3 regions of the Nitrincola sp. genome follow, and region 3 is predicted to be linked to each of the others. Evidence: predicted binding sites of a transcription regulator. Region 3 holds the regulator's gene; each other region holds the start of a gene.

Region 1 (6,443 bases), on a different contig from region 3:
CTGCGTGTGCGCGATGATGGTAAGGGTATGGCCGAGGCAATCCAGCAGCGCATTTTTGAACCCTTCTTTACCACCCGTCTTGGCCAAGGCGGAAGTGGTCTGGGATTAAGTCTGGTCCACAACCTGGTCACTGGAGTATTGGGTGGTAGAATTCACTTGATCAGCCAGCCAGGGCAGGGCAGCGAGTTTGAGCTGACGTTGCCACGTTCATCTGAATGATATTTTATTTTGTCAATAAAGCGGAAACGGCATGAGCAATCCTATTCAGTCTGAATTATTGAAAAACGAGGCACTCAAATTGCTGATCGAATCTGAGCAGCAGCCTTTGTCGGCGGCACCGTTCCAGGTTTATCTGGCGGGTCCATCGGTGTTTTACCTGGATGTTGCTACCTTGTCAGCACAGCTAAAAGCTGATTGCCGTAAACTGGGAATGGAACCCCTCTATCCGCTGGATAATGAAATAGGGCAACTGAAACCTGTCGAAATGGCGCAAGCTATTGCCCAGGCCAATATCGGCATGATTCAACAAGCGGATGCCATTATTGCCGATATCAGCTGTTTTCGTGGCACAGCGATGGATGTGGGTACGGCTTTTGAAATCGGCATGGCGGTGCAGCGAGGGATTCCGGTGATTAGCTATACTGATGCGCCACGCCCGGATTACTTAAGCCGAGTTAAGGCCGCGGATGCCAATGTTCAGCAAACGCGAGGGGTGTGGATGGATAGGGTCGGTATGATTGAAGACTTCGGCCTGCAGGAGAATCTAATGATTGCCTGCACCACTGAGTATACCGATCAGGGAGCGGCTATGGCACTGTCTATGGTCAGAGTGTTGTTAACTGGGCAGGTTGCTGTAGAGCGGCGCTAAAAATGGCGCCTGAAAAATCAGACGCCATTTTATCACTAACCTAAACTATCCTTACCAGGCGCTTTTGAAGATTTCCTCGATTTGTGCCTGTGTTGCCTGAATCGGGTTGGTTATTCCACAGGCATCTTTAAGCGCATTTTCAGCCAGTATGGGGATGTCTTCCTGTTTGGCACCCAAATCAGCCAGTCCACGGGGAATACCCACCTGATCTTTAAGTGCCTTGATCGCCTCGATACAGGCACTTGCACCCGCTTGTGCTGATTCGCTGGCTGCCAGTCCCATCGCCTGACCTACTTGCGCCAAACGCTCAGCCGCCACCTGGCTGTTAAAGGTTTGCACATGGGGTAGCAGTACGGCGTTACACACACCGTGGGGTAAATCATAAAAACCGCCCAGTTGGTGGGCCATGGCATGTACATAACCCAGTGATGCATTGTTGAACGCCATGCCGGCCAGGAACTGGGCATAAGCCATTTGCTCACGGGCTTGCATATCATCGCCCTGTGCCACCGCACGAGGCAGATACTGAGCTATCAGTTCGACGGCTTTCAAGGCACAGGCATCGGTGATGGGAGTGGCGGCGATGGACACATAGGCTTCGATCGCATGGGTTAATGCATCCATCCCTGTTGCGGCGGTCAATTGACGTGGCATTCCCCGCATGGTCAGTGGATCGTTAACCGACAGGATGGGGGTGGTGTGCTTATCCACTATGGCCATTTTAATATGACGGGTTTCATCGGTGATAATACAAAAGCGCGTCATTTCACTGGCTGTGCCCGCCGTAGTGTTGATGGCCACCAGCGGCAATTGGGGTAGGGCAGATTTATCCACACCTTCGAAATCACGTATATTGCCACCATTGGTGGCGACCAGAGCTATGCCCTTGGCGCAGTCGTGAGGGGAGCCACCACCCAGTGAAATTACCAGGTCGCACTGGCCTGCTTTAAGCAATGCCAGTCCAGCCTCCACGTTGGCAGTGGTTGGGTTGGGATGTACCTCGGGAAATACACTGCACTGGATACCTGTCTGCTGTAGTGAGGCTGTGACCTGATCTACCAGTCCTGCAGCGACCAAACCTGCATCCGTGACAATCAGTGCGTGCTTGAAGCCCTTTTTCTGAATTGTTTCGATGGCTTGTGCAAGTGCGCCTTCACCCATTAGGTTTAATGAGGGAATATGAAATTCGCTGACCGCCATGGTCTATCTCCTTGTTGATAACTGATTAGTCTTAAGTGTAGCAAGTTGGTTGGTGGGCGCTTTGATCAAGGTCAAATTGCAGCAGAGTAACTCTATGCACAGATTGATCGTTCGACTTGTGCACAAAAACCGGGGACAAGGCTGTGTATAACCCGTGGGGGAATTGGGCAGGCGCCTAGCAGCGGGGTGTGTAGGCTAGCTGGGCAGGAAACGCACAGTAGAACGAACGCCCCTGTTAGGGACGCCCGTTAGTCACAAAAATCGATGATTACAGCAGATCAAAACGATCGGCATTCATCACCTTGGTCCAGACCTTGACGAAATCCTGCACAAACTTTTGTTTCGAATCGTTCTGAGCATAGACTTCGGCATAGGCGCGCAGAATGGAGTTGGAACCGAATACCAAGTCCACACGTGTGGCTGTCCACTTCACTGTTCCGGTGTTGCGCTCTACGATTTCGTAGGTGTTTTTGCCGGTGGGTTTCCAGCTATAGCGCATATCGGTCAGATTGATAAAGAAGTCATTGCTCAACTGCCCGATCTTGTCGGTGAACACGCCATGCTGGCTGCCACCGTGGTTGGTACCCAGTACACGCATCCCACCCAGGAGTACAGTCATTTCCGGTGCTGTAAGGCCCATCAATTGAGCACGATCCAGCAGCAGTTCCTCAGGACTCACAGCATAGTCTTTCTTCACCCAGTTACGGAAACCGTCATGTACCGGTTCCAGGTAGCTGAAGGACTCGATATCGGTCATTTCGGCAGTGGCATCTCCGCGACCCGGTGAAAAGGGCACCTGGATCTCCATACCGGCCGCTCTTGCCGCCTGTTCGATACCGACATTACCTGCCAGCACGATGACATCCGCTACACTGGCGCCACTCTCGGCAGCAATGCCTTCCAGCACAGCAAGTACTTTGGCCAGACGTTCTGGTTCGTTGCCTTCCCAGTCTTTTTGAGGAGCCAGGCGAATACGTGCACCGTTGGCACCACCACGCATGTCGGAACCACGGTAAGTGCGTGCACTGTCCCAGGCAGTAGTGACTACTTCAGCGATACTCAGGCCACTGGCGGCAATTTTCGCTTTCACCGCTGCGACATCATAATCGCTGTTACCAGCGGGGATCGGGTCCTGCCAGATCAAATCTTCCTGCGGTACTTCTGGGCCGAAATAGCGGTTTTTCGGTCCCATGTCACGGTGAGTCAATTTAAACCAGGCACGTGCGAAAACTTCACTGAAATACGCCGGATCCTGGTAGAAACGCTCAGCAATCTTACGGTATTCAGGGTCCATCTTCATGGCCATATCGGCATCGGTCATGATCGGGTTATGGCGAATCGATGGGTCTTCCACATCGACCGGCTTGTCTTCTTCCTTGATATTGATCGGCTCCCACTGCCAGGCACCTGCCGGGCTTTTTTTCAGTTCCCATTCGTAGCCCAACAGCAGATAGAAATAACCGTTGTCCCACTGGGTTGGATGGGTTGTCCAGGCACCTTCAAGGCCGCTGGTGACCGTATCACGGCCAACGCCACGCGAGGTTTTGTTATTCCAGCCTAAACCTTGCTCATCAATACCAGCGGCTTCGGGTTCACCACCCAGCAAGCTGGCATCACCATTGCCGTGACATTTACCGACAGTATGACCCCCAGCGGTCAGGGCGACAGTTTCTTCATCATCCATGGCCATGCGGGCAAAGGTTTCACGAACATCCTGAGCTGTTCTCAGCGGATCAGGGTTGCCATCAACCCCTTCCGGATTAACATAGATCAGGCCCATCATCACGGCTGCCAGTGGGTTTTCCAGATCACGCTCACCGGAATAGCGGCTTTTTTCATTATCACTGGGTGCCAACCATTCTTCTTCAGCACCCCAGTAAATATCCTCTTCAGGGTGCCAGATGTCCTCGCGACCGAAGGCAAAGCCATAGGTTTTTAAGCCCATGGATTCATACGCCACGTTGCCTGCCAGAATGATCAAGTCAGCCCAACTGATAGAATTGCCATATTTTTGTTTGATTGGCCAGAGCAGCCGACGCGCCTTGTCCAGGTTGGCGTTATCTGGCCAGGAGTTCAGTGGGGCAAAGCGTTGGTTGCCGGTACCGGCACCACCGCGCCCATCCGCAACACGGTAAGAACCGGCAGAATGCCAGGCCATACGAATCATCAGGCCACCGTAATGGCCCCAGTCTGATGGCCACCAGTCCTGACTGTCGGTCATCAGCTCAGTCAAGTCTTGTTTCAGGGCCGCTACGTTGAGCTTTTTCAGCTCATCACGGTAGTTAAAGCTCTGTCCCAGTGGGTTGGTCTTGGTATCATGCTGGTGCAGAATATTCAGGTTCAGCGCCTTCGGCCACCAGGCCATATTGGTTTTACCACTGGCGGTATTGCCGCCATGCATCACGGGGCATTTGCCAAACGAACCGGCGTTATTGTTTTCCATATCACTCTCCTGCTGTATGACTTGCACGTTGTGTAACTGCTCTAATTAGTAAGGGCATTCACACTTCACCAACAGAATAGATGAAAATTTGGCCTTTCGCCTTATTTACGCAATTTCATTTAATTACCGATTTAATAGTTTATATCTATTACTGCTGCAGCTTTTCTTTTGTGGTTCGATACACACTGTCCAGATGCGATAGCATGGCGCGCTCAGCGGCATCTGGATCACCGCGCTTCAATGCATCAACAATATAACAATGCTCATTATAACTGCGCTCAATTGAACCGGGTTCAACCATGACCTGGCGTCGTATACTCAGTCCATACGCGTAGAGTTCTTCAGAATAGCGGAGCAGGATTTCATTGCTGGCATATTCTGAGATGATCTTGTGAAAGCTTTTGTCTGATAACTGGAAATGTACCGGTGAATCAAAGAGTTTACTTTGTGCCTCTAGCAGTCGCTCCAGCTTGAGAATACCTTCCGCATCAATCCTCATTGCGGCCTTGCGGGCAATGGCTCGTTCAACCAGCATCCGGCTTTCAAATACGCTATCGATATCAAACTGATTGACAATATGATCCACACTGTCCATGTAAGTACTACGAAAGCGGGCGAGATTATCATTGCTGGCGCAGATGCGTGTTTTGCTACCCTGTGCGACCGTAATGAGACCATAGGCAGTTATTTGGGATAGAGCGCCTCGCACTGTTTCACGGCTTACACCAAAAAGTTGAGCGAGCTCGCGTTCACTGGGCAAGACATCACCGTCTCGCAGTAATCCCGTCATGATCATTTCAATCAGCTTGTCAGACAGAATGTCTTTTTTGGTTTTATTCTTCAGTGTTTTCTCAAAGGCAAAGGCCAGATTATCCATTTGATTTCCTCATCCGGAAGTCCATTGTTCTAGGTAATCTCTGTGACTCAGCTGTGCGTCAGTGCAGAGTGATGGGTCTTGCATTTATTGGTATGCATTGTAGACCAGTTAATAGTGATTATCCACAATATAAACAGAGGATTGGGTTTTTTACAGCATTAAATGCGGTTTTCTGCTTGACATCCCCCTGATTCTCTATCTAGACTTCGATCAAGTGGTCTGCTAGACATACCACTAGACCAGTGGTGTTATTACACAAATTAACAACAATAAGGATAAAAGCCATGTTTAAGAAGTTACTGTCGCTTGCTGTGCTTGGGATCGCACTCACTGCAACTCAAGTACACGCCGATAAAATCGTTTTTGCCATAGGTGGCTCACCTCAGAGTTTACAAGGGCAAACGGCGCAAGAGTTCACTCGGCGCCTTCAGGAGCGTCTTGGCGACGCTGTTCAGATTGAATATTACGACAGTGGGCAGCTTGGCGATGAGCGTCAACTCGTTCAGCGTCTTCGAATGGGCACGGTGGATCTGGCGGCGATTTCATCGATCATGTCTTCCGTTGCACCTGAATTTGCACTGTTTGACCTGCCTTTTCTAGTCAAAGACCGTGATCATCTGAAACGCATTGATAGCGAAGTGGTCATGACCGACTTGGCGGCTACCGCTGAAGAAAAGGGTTTGAAAATCGTATCAACCTGGGAAAACGGTTTTCGACATATCACCAATAACCGCCGCCCGATTGTCACTCCTTCAGATATGGGTGGCATGCGTATCCGGACACCACAAAGCGAATGGCGCACCAGCATGTTCAGCGCCTGGGGCGCTAATCCGACACCTATGGCATTTTCCGAAGTGTTTGTCGGTTTGCAAACCGGCGTAATTGATGGTCAGGAAAATCCACTGACGAACATATACGGTGCCCGTTTTCAGGAAGTGCAGAAATACCTGTCTTTATCCAGCCATGTCTACAGCCCCATCTGGCTGACAGCGGGAACTGGGCGCTGGAATAACCTTTCTGAGGAGGTGCAGCAGGCCATTATGGAGGTTGCCGCC
Region 2 (6,443 bases), on a different contig from region 3:
CCACCGCACAGCGGCATTACCGGATAGCATCTATGCAGCAGCTAAACGCAATCTGGACAATGCCAGACTGACTGCCGATGGTAACGGTTTAGAAGGTTTCACTGAGGCGCTGGCCTTTCCGATTCCCGAGAATGGTCTACAGGTCATCTGGAACCACATGACCCGCTACCGGGGTGGCGCGCTGGAACGTACCTTTGTACAGGTTCCGGTACAAACCAATGGCAGTTTCACTCCGGTACGCATCAACGAAAAACTCTCTTGGCCCAGCTATCTGAAAGACCAGGGCGAAGGCGAGCGCCATGACAATATTCTGTTCTTTTTTGTCCAGGAGGTCACGGCACCTGCTCGACTGACCGGCAACATTCTTCTGGTACATGAAACCATGAACCAGATTACCCAACCGCGTCAGGCCTGGACCTACAATTCAGGGCAACGTCGGGTACGCCTGGCTCCCAACATTGCCTATGATGCGCCAGGCACAGCAACCGATGGCCAGCGCACCACAGATAACCTGGATATGTTCAATGGAGCACCAGACCGTTACGACTGGAATCTAGTCGGAAAACAGGAGTTGTATATTCCATATAACAGCTGGAAGTTGGCAGATCGCAACCTGCCCTACAGCGACCTGCTCCATGCCGGCCACCTGAACCCGGATCATACCCGTTATGAACTACATCGAGTCTGGAAGCTTGAAGCCACGTTGAAAGATGGACAGCGCCATGTGTATGGCAAACGTACTTTTTATATTGATGAAGACACCTGGCAGATCGCCACCGTGGATCATTATGACGGGCGTGGAGAGCTCTGGCGTGTCGGTGAAATGCACCAGTTTCAGTACCGTGACGTTCAGGTACCCTGGGCAGTCGCTGAAACCTTCTACGATCTGCAATCTGGACGTTATCTGGTAGGCGGTCTGACTAATGAAGAAGGTATAGGCTATGACTTCAGTCAACGCTTTGATTACCGTGACTTCACCCCCCAGGCAATTCGCCGTATGGGACGCTAATCGATAATCCTCAACGTTTAACTTAGCCCACCACTTAGGTGGGCTTTTTTATAAGCTGGCTATCTGCAACGCATCAACTGGACGACGCGCCGTCCAGAAGTTACGTTTCCAGTAAGGATTATCCAGCTTGGAAATCATTACACCGCGACTGGTAGAAGCATGTAAAAATTCACCCTGACCCAGGTAGATGCCTACATGCTGAGTGCGCCCAGTATGGAAAAAAACCAGATCCAAAGGCTGCAGAGCTTGGCGAGCAACGACATCACCAGTCGCGACTTGTTCGCTAGTGGTACGAGGCAACTGCACATCAAAAGCTTCGGTAAAGATACTCTGCACCAAGGCCGAGCAATCTACCCCCCGCTTGTCGGCCCCTCCCAGTCGGTAAGGGGTACCGACCCAGGCTTGATACTGTTGCTCCAGCACCAGACGAACATCACCCTGTAGCCCCGCCATTGTGGGCGCAGGCACCAATGGCTGGCTGACTTGTCGACCCGCAGAAAAACAACCTGTCAGCAATAATAGTAAAGTCAGAAGTAATATATTACGCATAAATATAAGATTACTATGAGAATAATGCGCTAAAATAACTGAAAACCCCGAGACCAACAAGTGAATTTTATTATTCAACTCAGCCTGGTCACCACAACATTTTCATGACAACTCACGCTTTTATCCGACAAACCAGCCTATTTCTGCTAGCATTAGCGCAATTACAAGCAGGAGAAAGACCCTAAGTGTTTACTGATATCCAACTCAATGAGCGCCTCCAGAAAGCCCTGGATGCTCAAGGCATTACTACCCCAACAGCCGTCCAGCAAGCCACCATTGCTCCCGCTCTCAGTGGCAAGGATCTAATGATCAGTGCGGTGACAGGCAGCGGTAAAACCTTTGCCTTTCTTTTGCCAATGCTACAACGTTTTATCGACACACCATCGCCCAAAACAGCCACACGCGCACTGATTCTGGTACCCACACGAGAATTGGCCGAGCAGGTGGCTAAATCCTGTGGGCAGCTAGCCGCTTTCACTCAGATCAAATCACTGAGCATTTATGGGGGTGAAGGGTTCAAAGAGCAGGCAGCGAAACTGCGTAAAAATCCAGAAATTCTAGTGGCCACACCCGGTCGTTTAATTGAGCATCTGGAACACCAGACTATCGACCTCAGCGACCTGGAAATCCTGGTACTGGATGAAGCTGACCGAATGCTGGATATGGGTTTCAGTGAAGACGTACTGAAAATAGCCACCCAGTGCCGCCCAGAGCGTCAGACCTTACTGTTTTCAGCTACACTGAACACCGGCGACATTCACAACCTGACCCAACAAGTGATGAATAACCCTGAATCACTGTTACTCAGTGATGCCAGAACTCAGGTTGCAGCCATTACTCAACAAGCGATCCTGGCCGATGATGGCAAACACAAAGAACGACTCCTAAATCGCTTACTCAGCCAAGAAGTCTACAGTCGTGCATTGATATTCACCAACACCCGCGTTGCGGCCGATCAACTGGGTAATGTATTGCGCTACCAAAAACATCGCGCCGCGGTGTTACATGGTGATATGGATCAACCCAAACGACGCCAGGTACTAAATTTGTTCCGCGAAAACCGCATTCAGATATTAGTTGCCACAGACGTAGCGGCACGCGGACTGGATGTAGAAGGGATAGATCTGGTAGTGAACTTCGCTATGGCACGCAGCGGTGATGATTATGTGCACCGAATCGGGCGAACCGGACGTGCTGGTGAAAGCGGTACAGCCATCTCGTTGATCGAGCCTTCAGAATGGAACCTGATGTGCAGTATTGAGCGTTATCTGAGAGTCAGTCTTGAACGTCGTACACTGTTAGGACTTGAGGGCAGTTTTAAGGGACCGGTTAAAACCAAGTCATCTGGTAAAGCCATCGGCAAGAAAAAACGCCCTGATGCTAAAAAGAAAGACGATGACAAACCTAAAGTTAAAAAACGTCTGCGGGATCAAAAAGCCATCGGCAAGCGTCGCAAGCCTCAAAGCACAGAGCCCCAAAACGCTGAACCCCAAATCCTTGACCAAGGCTTCGCACCCCTGAAAAAAAGAAAAGCACCTGACGCTGGGTGAAACATCAGGTGCTAAAGGTACAGTTCTATGCTGTGACGGAGAGTTTAACGTCACAGCAGACTGTATAAACTGACCTGCATCAACAAATTAGTTATCTCTGATTAATTTACACAAATACAACTTTCGCCTAACGCTCAATCGTGCGGTTTTCCTCTAAAATAGACCTAGAGATGAGGAGAAAGATAATTTATGACAACTGCATACATCACGCACGAAGACTGCCTGCTCCATAACATGGGGCCGGACCATCCGGAAAGTCCGGTGCGCTTGCAGGCAATCCGCAAGGTGCTGGAGCGTACCGGTCTCATGGACCACATGGACCAACTCACGGCTGTGCCTGCAACTGCCGAGCAAATCCAGCTGGCACACGCTAAGCTGCACCAGAAAAAACTGGAGATGAAGCTGCCGCGTGAAGGGGTTGTCTATACCGATGAAGACACGGCACTCTGCCCTCACTCCCTTGATGCCGCCCACCTGGCGGTAGGCGGTGTCATACTGGCCACCAATCGGGTACTGTCTGGGAAAGCACAGAATGCATTTTGCGCTGTCAGACCACCGGGACACCATGCCGAATACAATCTCCCCATGGGCTTTTGTTTCTACAACAACGTGGCCATCGGCGCCTGTCACGCGCTACTGCAGGAGGGCATTGAACGCGTTGCGGTACTGGACTTTGACGTACACCATTGCAATGGCACTGTAGATATCTTCAAAGACCGTCCAGAAGTACTGGTATGCTCAACCTTCCAGTATCCCTATTACCCGGAACGCTACTGTGAAATCGAGCGCCCCAATATCGTCAATTGCCCGATAGCCGCTCATTCCGACAACTTAGTGTTCCGCAAAGCCATTGAAGAATGCTGGCTGCCCGCATTGGAAGCGCATAAACCAGATATTATTTTTATCTCTGCCGGATTTGATGCGCACAAGGAAGATCCTATGGCCGACTTAAACCTGGATGAAGAAGACTATCGCTGGGTAACACAACAGATTATGCAGATGGCGGAAAAGCACAGCCAAAAGCGTATCGTCTCAGTTCTGGAGGGGGGCTACAATCCGGTTGCACTGGCTTTCAGTGTACAGGCACATCTTGAAGTTCTGGCTGGTTTTTAAACCAGCCTCTTTCACCCATATAGATCGGAGAGAGCTTCCTGCCCTCTCCTTTCGTATCAGCGCCCGTAAATCATATCCGGCAACCAGGTAATCAGGCCGGGGAAAATAATCAACAGCGCTATAGCCACGACCTGAAGCACCACAAAAGGCATGGCTCCCAGGTATATATGCCGCGTGGTAATAGCATCAGGGGCGACACCACGTAAATAGAACAATGAAAATCCAAACGGCGGTGTCAGGAAGCTGGTCTGAAGATTAACCGCCACCATAACCCCTAGCCAAACGGGATCAATATCCATCATCAGCAAAATCGGCGCTGTAATCGGGATGACTAAGAAGATAATTTCAAAGGTATCCAGAATAAAGCCCAACAGGAACATCAGCAGCATCACAAATATAATCGCGCCCAGCTTTCCTCCCGGCAGACTGTTGAGGAAATCACTAACCAGTTCTTCACCACCCATCATCCGGAACACCAACGAAAACACGGAGGCACCGATCAGAATAATAAAGATCATTGTCGTGGTGTTGGCGGTAGCAAACATTACCTGACGAATATTTGTAAAGGTCAGTCTGCGTCGAAGTGCAGCCAACAGAATGGCCCCTACAGCACCGACAGAGGCTGATTCAGTTGGTGTTGCCACGCCCCCCAGAATCGAGCCCAATACTGCAATAATTAATACCAGGGGTGGTAATAGGGTAAAAATAACATCATGAAATAGTCGCTTGCGCTCCTCAGCTGTCACTTCAAGCGCAGGACAGGTTTCAGGGTGACGAATCGCCTTGTAGATCATATAGAGCATATAAATGCCCACCAACATCAGCCCGGGGATGAATGCACCGGCAAACAAGTCCCCCACTGAAACGGGCGTCGGGGCAAAATTCCCCTTAGACATCTGCACTTGCTGATTAACACCCGCCAGCATGTCACCCATAAAGATCAACACTGTAGACGGTGGAATAATCTGCCCCAAAGTACCTGAAGCACAAATTACGCCGGTGGCTAATTTAGGATCATAGCCAGCCCGCATCATCGCTGGCAGAGACAACAACCCCATAGTGACCACAGTGGCCCCGACAATACCCGTCGACGCCGCAAGCAACGCACCCACCACAATGACTGATAAGCCCAAACCACCACGTAGTTTACCGAACAAGCGCCCCATGGTAATCAGCAACTGCTCAGCGATACCGGATCGCTCCAGCATCATCCCCATGAAGATAAATAAGGGTACAGCAACTAATACCTCATTCAACATGACCCCTATGTAACGGGGAGCCAAACTTGAGAGGTTAGACAAATCAAACACGCCGAGTGCATGACCGATAGCGGCAAAAATGACCGATGTACCCGCCAATGAAAAAGCCACCGGGAAACCCATCATCAAGACACCAATGATGGAGAAAAACATTAATAATGAGAGGATTTCACCCAATAGAACCGGATCCATATTTAGCCCCCTTCCTTGTAGCGATAGCTTTCAGGGACCAGCGCTTCATTATTACTCAGGATTAAAATACTGCGCATTACCATAGCCAAAGCCTGTAAGGCTACTACAGCAACGAACACTAGGATAAATGACTTCACCACATAAAGACCCGGCATGCCGCCGAAATTAGCAGACCCCTCCATGAAACGCCAAGAGCGCTGTACGTAGGGCAAGCTGTAAATAGTAATGATGTACAAGAAAGGCGCAATGAACACAATCGCACCGATCATATCGATCAGCGCTTTACGGCGTATGCCTGCGGGGCGGTAAAAGATATCCACACGTACATGGCCATTTTGCGACAACGTAAAGCCGGCTATACCCATGAACATCATGCCATTGAGCCAGACATACAAATCTTGCATCCAGACAAAGCCACTGGAGAAAAAATAACGCATTACGACTACCGTGAAACAGACCAGCACAATTCCTAGAGAAAACCAGGAAAACACATGACCCAGTATCAGGTTGATCCGGCAAATCAACCGAATCAGTAAGGAGAGCATTTTCATACTACCTCTCAGGGTTTCTATTGTTTTTGTTTAAGCATAGAGTAAGCACCATCAGGATCATACACAAGCCTGGCTGGCTGCGGTTAAACTGTCATGATTTTTTGCCAAAGTGTCGCGTTTATACCGGTATAAATGGCATCGGTCAAATATTAACTTCAGCAAACCGGTCCCACGCGCTTGAAAGCAAGATGAATACAGGTTCAAATAGAGCTACAAAAAA
Region 3 (6,443 bases):
GATCATTAAAGAAAACTTGGGTCTCTCACTACTCTATAACATCATTGCCCTGCCAGCCGCCGCCTTAGGCATGGTGCCACCCTACATTGCCGCGATCGGCATGACTGCCAGCTCGCTGATTGTTACCGGAAATGCTATGCGCCTGGCTCGCCGTGCCAGGAAAACCCAAAGTACTCAGGTCGCTCCGCTGCCTGAGTCAGCTAAAGCCAAGGCAGGTATCTGATGGAAATTATCATTATTTTGATTCCAATCGCACTGATTTTGACGGGATTAGCCTTCTGGGCTTTTTTCTGGAGTGTTAACAGTGGCCAGTTCGACGATTTAGAGTCTCCCGCTCACAGCATTCTGTATGACGATGACGAAGACATGATCCCGGATGACGCCAAAGTAGATCCAAAGAGCAGCCGAAAGTCGGATGAATGAACCGCTGCTGCTAACCACAGCTTTCCTGATCGGGCTACTCGGTAGCACCCACTGCATCGGCATGTGTGGTGGTATTGCCGCCAGCGTTGGCTTGAATACACTGGGTGGTAAATATCCGGCCTGGTCGATACTGCTGGGGTATAATCTTGGCCGCATCGGCAGTTACACCCTGGCAGGAGTTTTAATAGGCGTTGCAGGAGCAATGGTTGCAACAGGCATCACAGGCCTGATACTGCAAACCTTTGCAGGCATACTGCTGATTGCCATGGGGCTTTATGTTGGTCAATGGTGGTTTGGTATTACCCGACTGGAAAAGCTCGGCGGGCATCTATGGCGACATATCCAACCCTATGCGGCCAGGATTCTTCCTGTTCGCAACCCACACCAAGCCATTTTATTAGGTATACTCTGGGGCTGGCTGCCCTGTGGTCTGGTATATAGTACATTGCTCTGGTCATCGGCTGCAGGTAGCTGGCAACAAAGCGCCCTGCTGATGGCCGCATTCGGACTGGGTACGTTACCCGCCATGTTTACCACTGGGCTGCTTGCCCGTCAGGTCCGCAGCATTATGCAGAAACGTCTGACCCGCCAGATAGCAGGCGCATTGATTATTGGCTTTGGTATCTATACTTTGCCACTCAGCAGCCTGTTCAATCTGTAGAATCAGTAGACTGGCGTGTAAAAAGTTTTTAAAGATTGATTGAATTGAGGTATTTTTGGTGATAAACGATAGTCGCATTGTATGGGATATGGATCTGATTAAACGCTACGATCTGTCAGGCCCACGCTATACTTCCTACCCGACAGCAGTGCAGTTTGATCCAGCACTTTCACCAGCCGCTCTGATCAGCGAAGGACAGAACTCAGCCGATAAAGCTGCGCCTTTGTCGCTGTATGTGCATATCCCCTTTTGTGCCCATGTTTGTTATTACTGTGCCTGCAACAAGGTCATCACCCGAAACCGTGACCGTGCTCAACCCTACCTGGATACTGTTTACCGCGAAATGAAGCAGCTATCGCAATGGTACAGTGATGACCGGATCGTGGATCAGTTGCACTGGGGTGGTGGTACACCGACGTTTATCAGTGATCAGCAGATGGATGAGCTGATGTCTGCTTTACGCAATCAATTCAATTTGCGTAATGATGACAAGGGTGACTATTCAATCGAAATCGACCCACGTGAAGCCAGCCCGGAAACACTGGAAGTACTGCGCAAAACAGGCTTCAACCGAATTAGCTTAGGGGTACAGGACCTGGACCCTAAGGTGCAGAGTGCCGTCAATCGCGTCCAGCCATTGGAACAAACCCAGGCCGTACTCGACAAGTCGCGTCAGCTGGGTTTTTCATCCATTAATATGGATCTGATTTACGGCCTACCGCATCAGTCAGAACAAAGTTTTGATGACACCCTGGATGTAGTGATCGGCATGAACCCCGATCGACTGTCAGTGTTTAATTATGCCCACCTCCCGGATCGCTTTCGCTCTCAGAAGCATATCAATCCTGACGAACTGCCCAGCCCGGAAACCAAGCTGGCAATACTGCAAAACACCATCGATAAGCTGCTGAATGCAGGTTATGTCTATATCGGCATGGACCACTTCGCAAAACCCGATGATACCCTGGCACTGGCCCAAGCAGCGGGCCAATTACATCGCAACTTTCAGGGCTACACTACACATGCTGAATGTGACTTGGTCGCCATGGGGGTTTCTGCAATCAGTCAGATCGGCCGGGTTTATTACCAGAATGAACATGACCTCGCCACCTATACACAAGCGGTGACACAACAGCAGCATGCCATCAAACGTGGTGTCTGTCTGAGTGATGATGACATTGTCAGAGGTGCGGTAATCAACCAACTGATTTGTCACTTTGAACTGAATCCTGCGACAATCGAGCAGCGCTTCAGCCTGAATTTTGATCAATATTTTGCCGCAGAATTAGCAGAACTTCAGCAGTTTGAAGCCGATGGTCTGATTCAGCGTCAAGGTCGCCAGATCAGCGTCACCCCTTCGGGTCGACTATTGATACGCCGTATCTGTATGGCATTTGATGCATATATACCGAAACAGCAGCCAACACGAGGCTATTCACGCATTATATAACGTCGGCTTTAGCAGAATAAGCTGAACTATTCTGGTGCAGCCTTCACCCTGCAGCAGAAATGTTACATAATGGCAGCTATAATTTTGAGTTCACGGGGAAGGCAAGCAGATGGAAGATAAAAAATCGACAGGTAAGCTCCACAGCCTGAATCAGGTTCATTGCAGCACCTGCAGTTTGAGTTCTCTTTGCCTTCCGGTATCACTCAACATGACCGAGATGGAACGGCTTGATACGATCATTGATAAAAGCCGACCCTTGAAAAAGGGTGATCATCTTTTCCGCCAGGGTGATGCATTTGGCAGTGTCTATGCCATTCGTGCCGGTTCGGTTAAAAGCTACAGCATCACTGATGACGGTGAAGAGCAGATCACCGGTTTCTTTTTTCCGGGTGAACTGGTTGGCCTGAGTGCTTACGACACATCGACCTATCCTGTCTCAGTGAAAGTGCTGGAAACCACCACCGTGTGCGAGATTCCCTTCGAACGCCTGGATGAACTGTCAGGGCATATGCCTGAACTTAGACGTCAGTTACTACGCACCATGAGTAAAGAAATCTGCAACGATCAACAGATGATGATGTTGCTGTCGAAGAAAAATGCCGAACAACGTGTAGCCAGCTTTCTACTCAAGCTTTCGCAGCGTTTTCATGAACGCGGCTACTCACCCAGTTTTTTCCGCTTATCCATGTCACGTAACGAGATAGGCAACTATCTTGGGCTGGCAGTCGAAACCATCAGCCGTATTTTCACCCGCTTCCAGACTTTAGGACTGATCCATGTAGATGGCAAAGAAGTCGAAATTCTGGATAACGGGAAGCTCAATGAGCACTCAGGCGAAGCACAAACGACTGATAATGCCTGCAAAAGCAGCCGCTAATCAGCACATTTATCAGTTGAATCACTTGCCTTCGGAGACATAAATGTCCTACGACGAATTTTATATCAAGTCGGTGATCCGCTCGATCCCTGACTGGCCTGAACCCGGTGTTGTTTTTCGTGATGTGACGCCAGTGTTTAAAGATCCCAAAGCCATGCGCATGGTGTGTGATGCGTTTATCCAGCGGTACATGAACACGGATATAACCCACATAGCCAGCATTGATGCCCGGGGCTTTATTCTTGGGTCAGTGGTTGCCTATCAGTTGAACCTGCCGATGATTCTGATCCGCAAGAAAGGTAAGTTGCCCGGTGATACTTTGTCACAGGAATACAATCTTGAATATGGCACAGCGGCCATCGAAATGCAGACAGACGCACTGCAACCAGGACCCGAGGCCAATGTACTGGTGTTTGATGACCTGATTGCAACGGGTGGCACAGTCATGGCCGCGTTATCCTTGATCAACAAGCTCGGCGGTAAGGTACATGAAGTCGCCGCACTGATTGATTTACCCGATCTGATGGGCTCTCAGAAAATCCAGGACAGCAATGTCGCCGTATTCAGTCTGCTGGCTTATGAGGGCCTGTAACAACCATGAACAGCTTTAAAAATTTGCTCTGCTACCGTTTTGAACCCGATTCAACCCTGTCACCGGAAACCCTCGAAAAAGCGCTTTCAGAACACCCTTTCACCCCCTGTGGACGCCATGAGTTACAGCGCAGTGGCTGGGTGGCGCCCTGCCCTTTTGCTGACTCACTGGTATTCACCAGTAGCGGTTATATGCTGATCACCCTGTTACGGGAAGAACGCATACTGCCAGCCAGCGTGATTCGTGATGAGGTGCAAGAGCGGGTCAGTCGTATCGAAGCGACCGATGCGCGCAAAGTCTACAAAAAAGAGAAAGACCAGCTTAAGGATGAAGTAGTGCTGGAGCTGCTCCCGCGCGCTTTCTCCAAACGACAGAGCTGCCGCGCCCTGCTGATGCCAGAGCAAGGCTGGCTGCTAATCGACTCAGGTAGTTTCAATCGGGGTGAGCTGTTGCTGAATGCGTTACGTGAAGCTCTCGGTTCACTGAAAGTAAAACCGCTTAACGTTAACCAGGCTCCAGCCAGCGTGATGACACAGTGGTTGCAAGATATCAACCAGGTCAGCAGTGGCTTTGAAGTGGATGATGAATGTGAGTTACGCGATACTTCAGCTGAAGGGGGCGTCATTCGTATCAAGGGGCAGCCTCTATTCAGTGACGAAATACGTGCCCACCTGGATACTGACATGCAGGTCACCCGCCTTGCAGTCACCTGGGAAGAGCAACTGAGCTTTGTGCTGCATGCCGACCTGACCCTGCACCGCCTCAAACTGACGGACCAGTATAATGAACAACTGGAACACGATCGTCCAGAAGATGAAGTGGCCGACTTTGATGCCGCTGTTACCCGCATGGGGCTGGAAATAAGCCGTTTGCTTCCGGCGCTGGCCAGCAGCTTCGGTGGCGAACCGGTCAGCGATTAATCTACCGGGAAACCTGATCACTAACTCGACAAAAAATAGCAGAGTGCAGTCATGTACAGCGTAAAAGAAAGTTTTTACACCCTGCAGGGAGAAGGTGCCCACGCGGGCCGCCCAGCTATTTTCTGTCGTTTTACCGGCTGCAACCTCTGGTCTGGACGTGAACAAGATCGTGCCTCAGCCGTGTGTAACTTTTGTGATACTGACTTTGTCGGCACAGATGGACAGAACGGCGGTAAGTTTGCTACGCCAGAGGCTCTGGTAACCCACCTGAAACGCTTTTGGCCACTCACCACCACCGAACCCCCTTATCTGGTTTGCACTGGTGGTGAGCCTGCGCTACAGCTGGATCAAGCACTGGTGGATGCCTTGCACCGGGAAGGATTCATCATTGCCGTAGAAACCAATGGCACCAAACCCCTGCCTGATGGCATCGACTGGATCTGCGTCAGCCCCAAAGCGGATACCCCCTTATATCTGCAAGGGGGGGATGAGCTCAAACTGGTTTATCCCCAGATCCAGGCCCTACCGGAGCGTTTCGAACAGTTGCATTTCAACCATTTCTATCTGCAACCCATGGACGGCCCAGCTCAGTCAGCCGCACTGGCGGCCTGCATTGACTATTGTAAAGCCCATCCGCGCTGGAAACTCAGCCTGCAAACCCACAAGCTGATTGGCATAGATTAACTACTGACAGCCAACTGCTTCAGAACGCCAAACAGCCACGCACGATTACGCCAGACAATCAGCAGCATGGCTGGCAGCTGCATCAGCACACCATACACCAACGCACTGGCCGACATTTCTGGACTCTGCAGCAAGGTGCTGGTCACCAATAAGGCCGTTCCTGCATTCTGTAGCCCCACCTCCACCAACAGAGTAATCTGCTGCGGCTCATCCAAGCCCAACATCCTGGCAAGAATATAACCCAGGCTCATAGCGGCCAGCACCAGAATTAATACTGGCAGCGCAAGTTGTGGCAGCAACACGATCAAGCGATCCCAACTGCTAACCACCAGCAAAATAACCGTCATTAGCATCAGGATCAGAGCCAATGAACGAAACAGCGATCGAAGTTTATGATTCAAGTTGGGGCAATACTGGCCAAACAACATACCCAGCACAACCGGTAGTAGCGTTATTAATACCATCTGCCCAATAGCCTGAATTACAGGAAAACGAACCAGTGTGCTTTCCAGTGATAACCAGGTTAGGATCAAGGCGGTCAGTAACGGCAAGGTAAACGGAATAATCAGGCTATTAATGGCTGTCAACGACACTGACAGCGCCGCATCCCCCCTGGCCAGCAGAGTGATGGCATTCGACGTGGCTCCACCGGGAGCAAACGTCAGAATCATAAGACCTGCTGCTAATAAGGGTGGCAAATTAAACAACTGCACCACGATCCATCCCAGCAGGGGCAACATCAATAATTGAGTCAGGATACCCAGAAAAACCGGAACAGGCTGCCGGGCAACACGCACAAAATCCGATAGTTTAAGTGACATGCCAACACTGAGCAT

The links. The regulator FNR, encoded in region 3, switches genes on or off when oxygen is low (the NO sensors DNR and NnrR bind a similar motif). The targets are predictions, from matches to a motif close to TTGATNTANATCAA.
Region 1: yiaY (L-threonine dehydrogenase) is a predicted target of FNR. The motif match lies at 2,130-2,143, and genes of this name have one in related genera.
Region 2: ACN0R1_RS08140 (histone deacetylase family protein) is a predicted target of FNR. The motif match lies at 3,178-3,191, and genes of this name have one in related genera.

What each region holds. Positions count from the first base shown of each region.
Region 1 is NZ_JBLXDN010000041.1:13,970-20,412, forward strand. It holds gene ACN0R1_RS18465 (ATP-binding protein) at 1-219, shown strand, start outside; gene ACN0R1_RS18470 (nucleoside 2-deoxyribosyltransferase) at 251-868, shown strand; gene yiaY (L-threonine dehydrogenase) at 920-2,068, opposite strand; gene katG (catalase/peroxidase HPI) at 2,337-4,511, opposite strand; gene ACN0R1_RS18485 (FadR/GntR family transcriptional regulator) at 4,660-5,388, opposite strand; gene ACN0R1_RS18490 (TRAP transporter substrate-binding protein) at 5,673-6,443, shown strand, end outside.
Region 2 is NZ_JBLXDN010000008.1:62,268-68,710, forward strand. It holds gene ACN0R1_RS08125 (DUF1329 domain-containing protein) at 1-1,009, shown strand, start outside; gene ACN0R1_RS08130 (NlpC/P60 family protein) at 1,058-1,558, opposite strand; gene ACN0R1_RS08135 (DEAD/DEAH box helicase) at 1,744-3,108, shown strand; gene ACN0R1_RS08140 (histone deacetylase family protein) at 3,298-4,221, shown strand; gene ACN0R1_RS08145 (TRAP transporter large permease) at 4,278-5,672, opposite strand; gene ACN0R1_RS08150 (TRAP transporter small permease subunit) at 5,675-6,223, opposite strand.
Region 3 is NZ_JBLXDN010000003.1:65,408-71,850, reverse strand. It holds gene ACN0R1_RS03810 (heavy metal translocating P-type ATPase) at 1-223, shown strand, start outside; gene ccoS (cbb3-type cytochrome oxidase assembly protein CcoS) at 223-423, shown strand; gene ACN0R1_RS03800 (sulfite exporter TauE/SafE family protein) at 416-1,084, shown strand; gene hemN (oxygen-independent coproporphyrinogen III oxidase) at 1,146-2,534, shown strand; gene fnr (fumarate/nitrate reduction transcriptional regulator Fnr) at 2,644-3,411, shown strand; gene ACN0R1_RS03785 (adenine phosphoribosyltransferase) at 3,455-4,003, shown strand; gene ACN0R1_RS03780 (recombination-associated protein RdgC) at 4,009-4,923, shown strand; gene queE (7-carboxy-7-deazaguanine synthase) at 4,975-5,607, shown strand; gene ACN0R1_RS03770 (bile acid:sodium symporter family protein) at 5,604-6,443, opposite strand, start outside.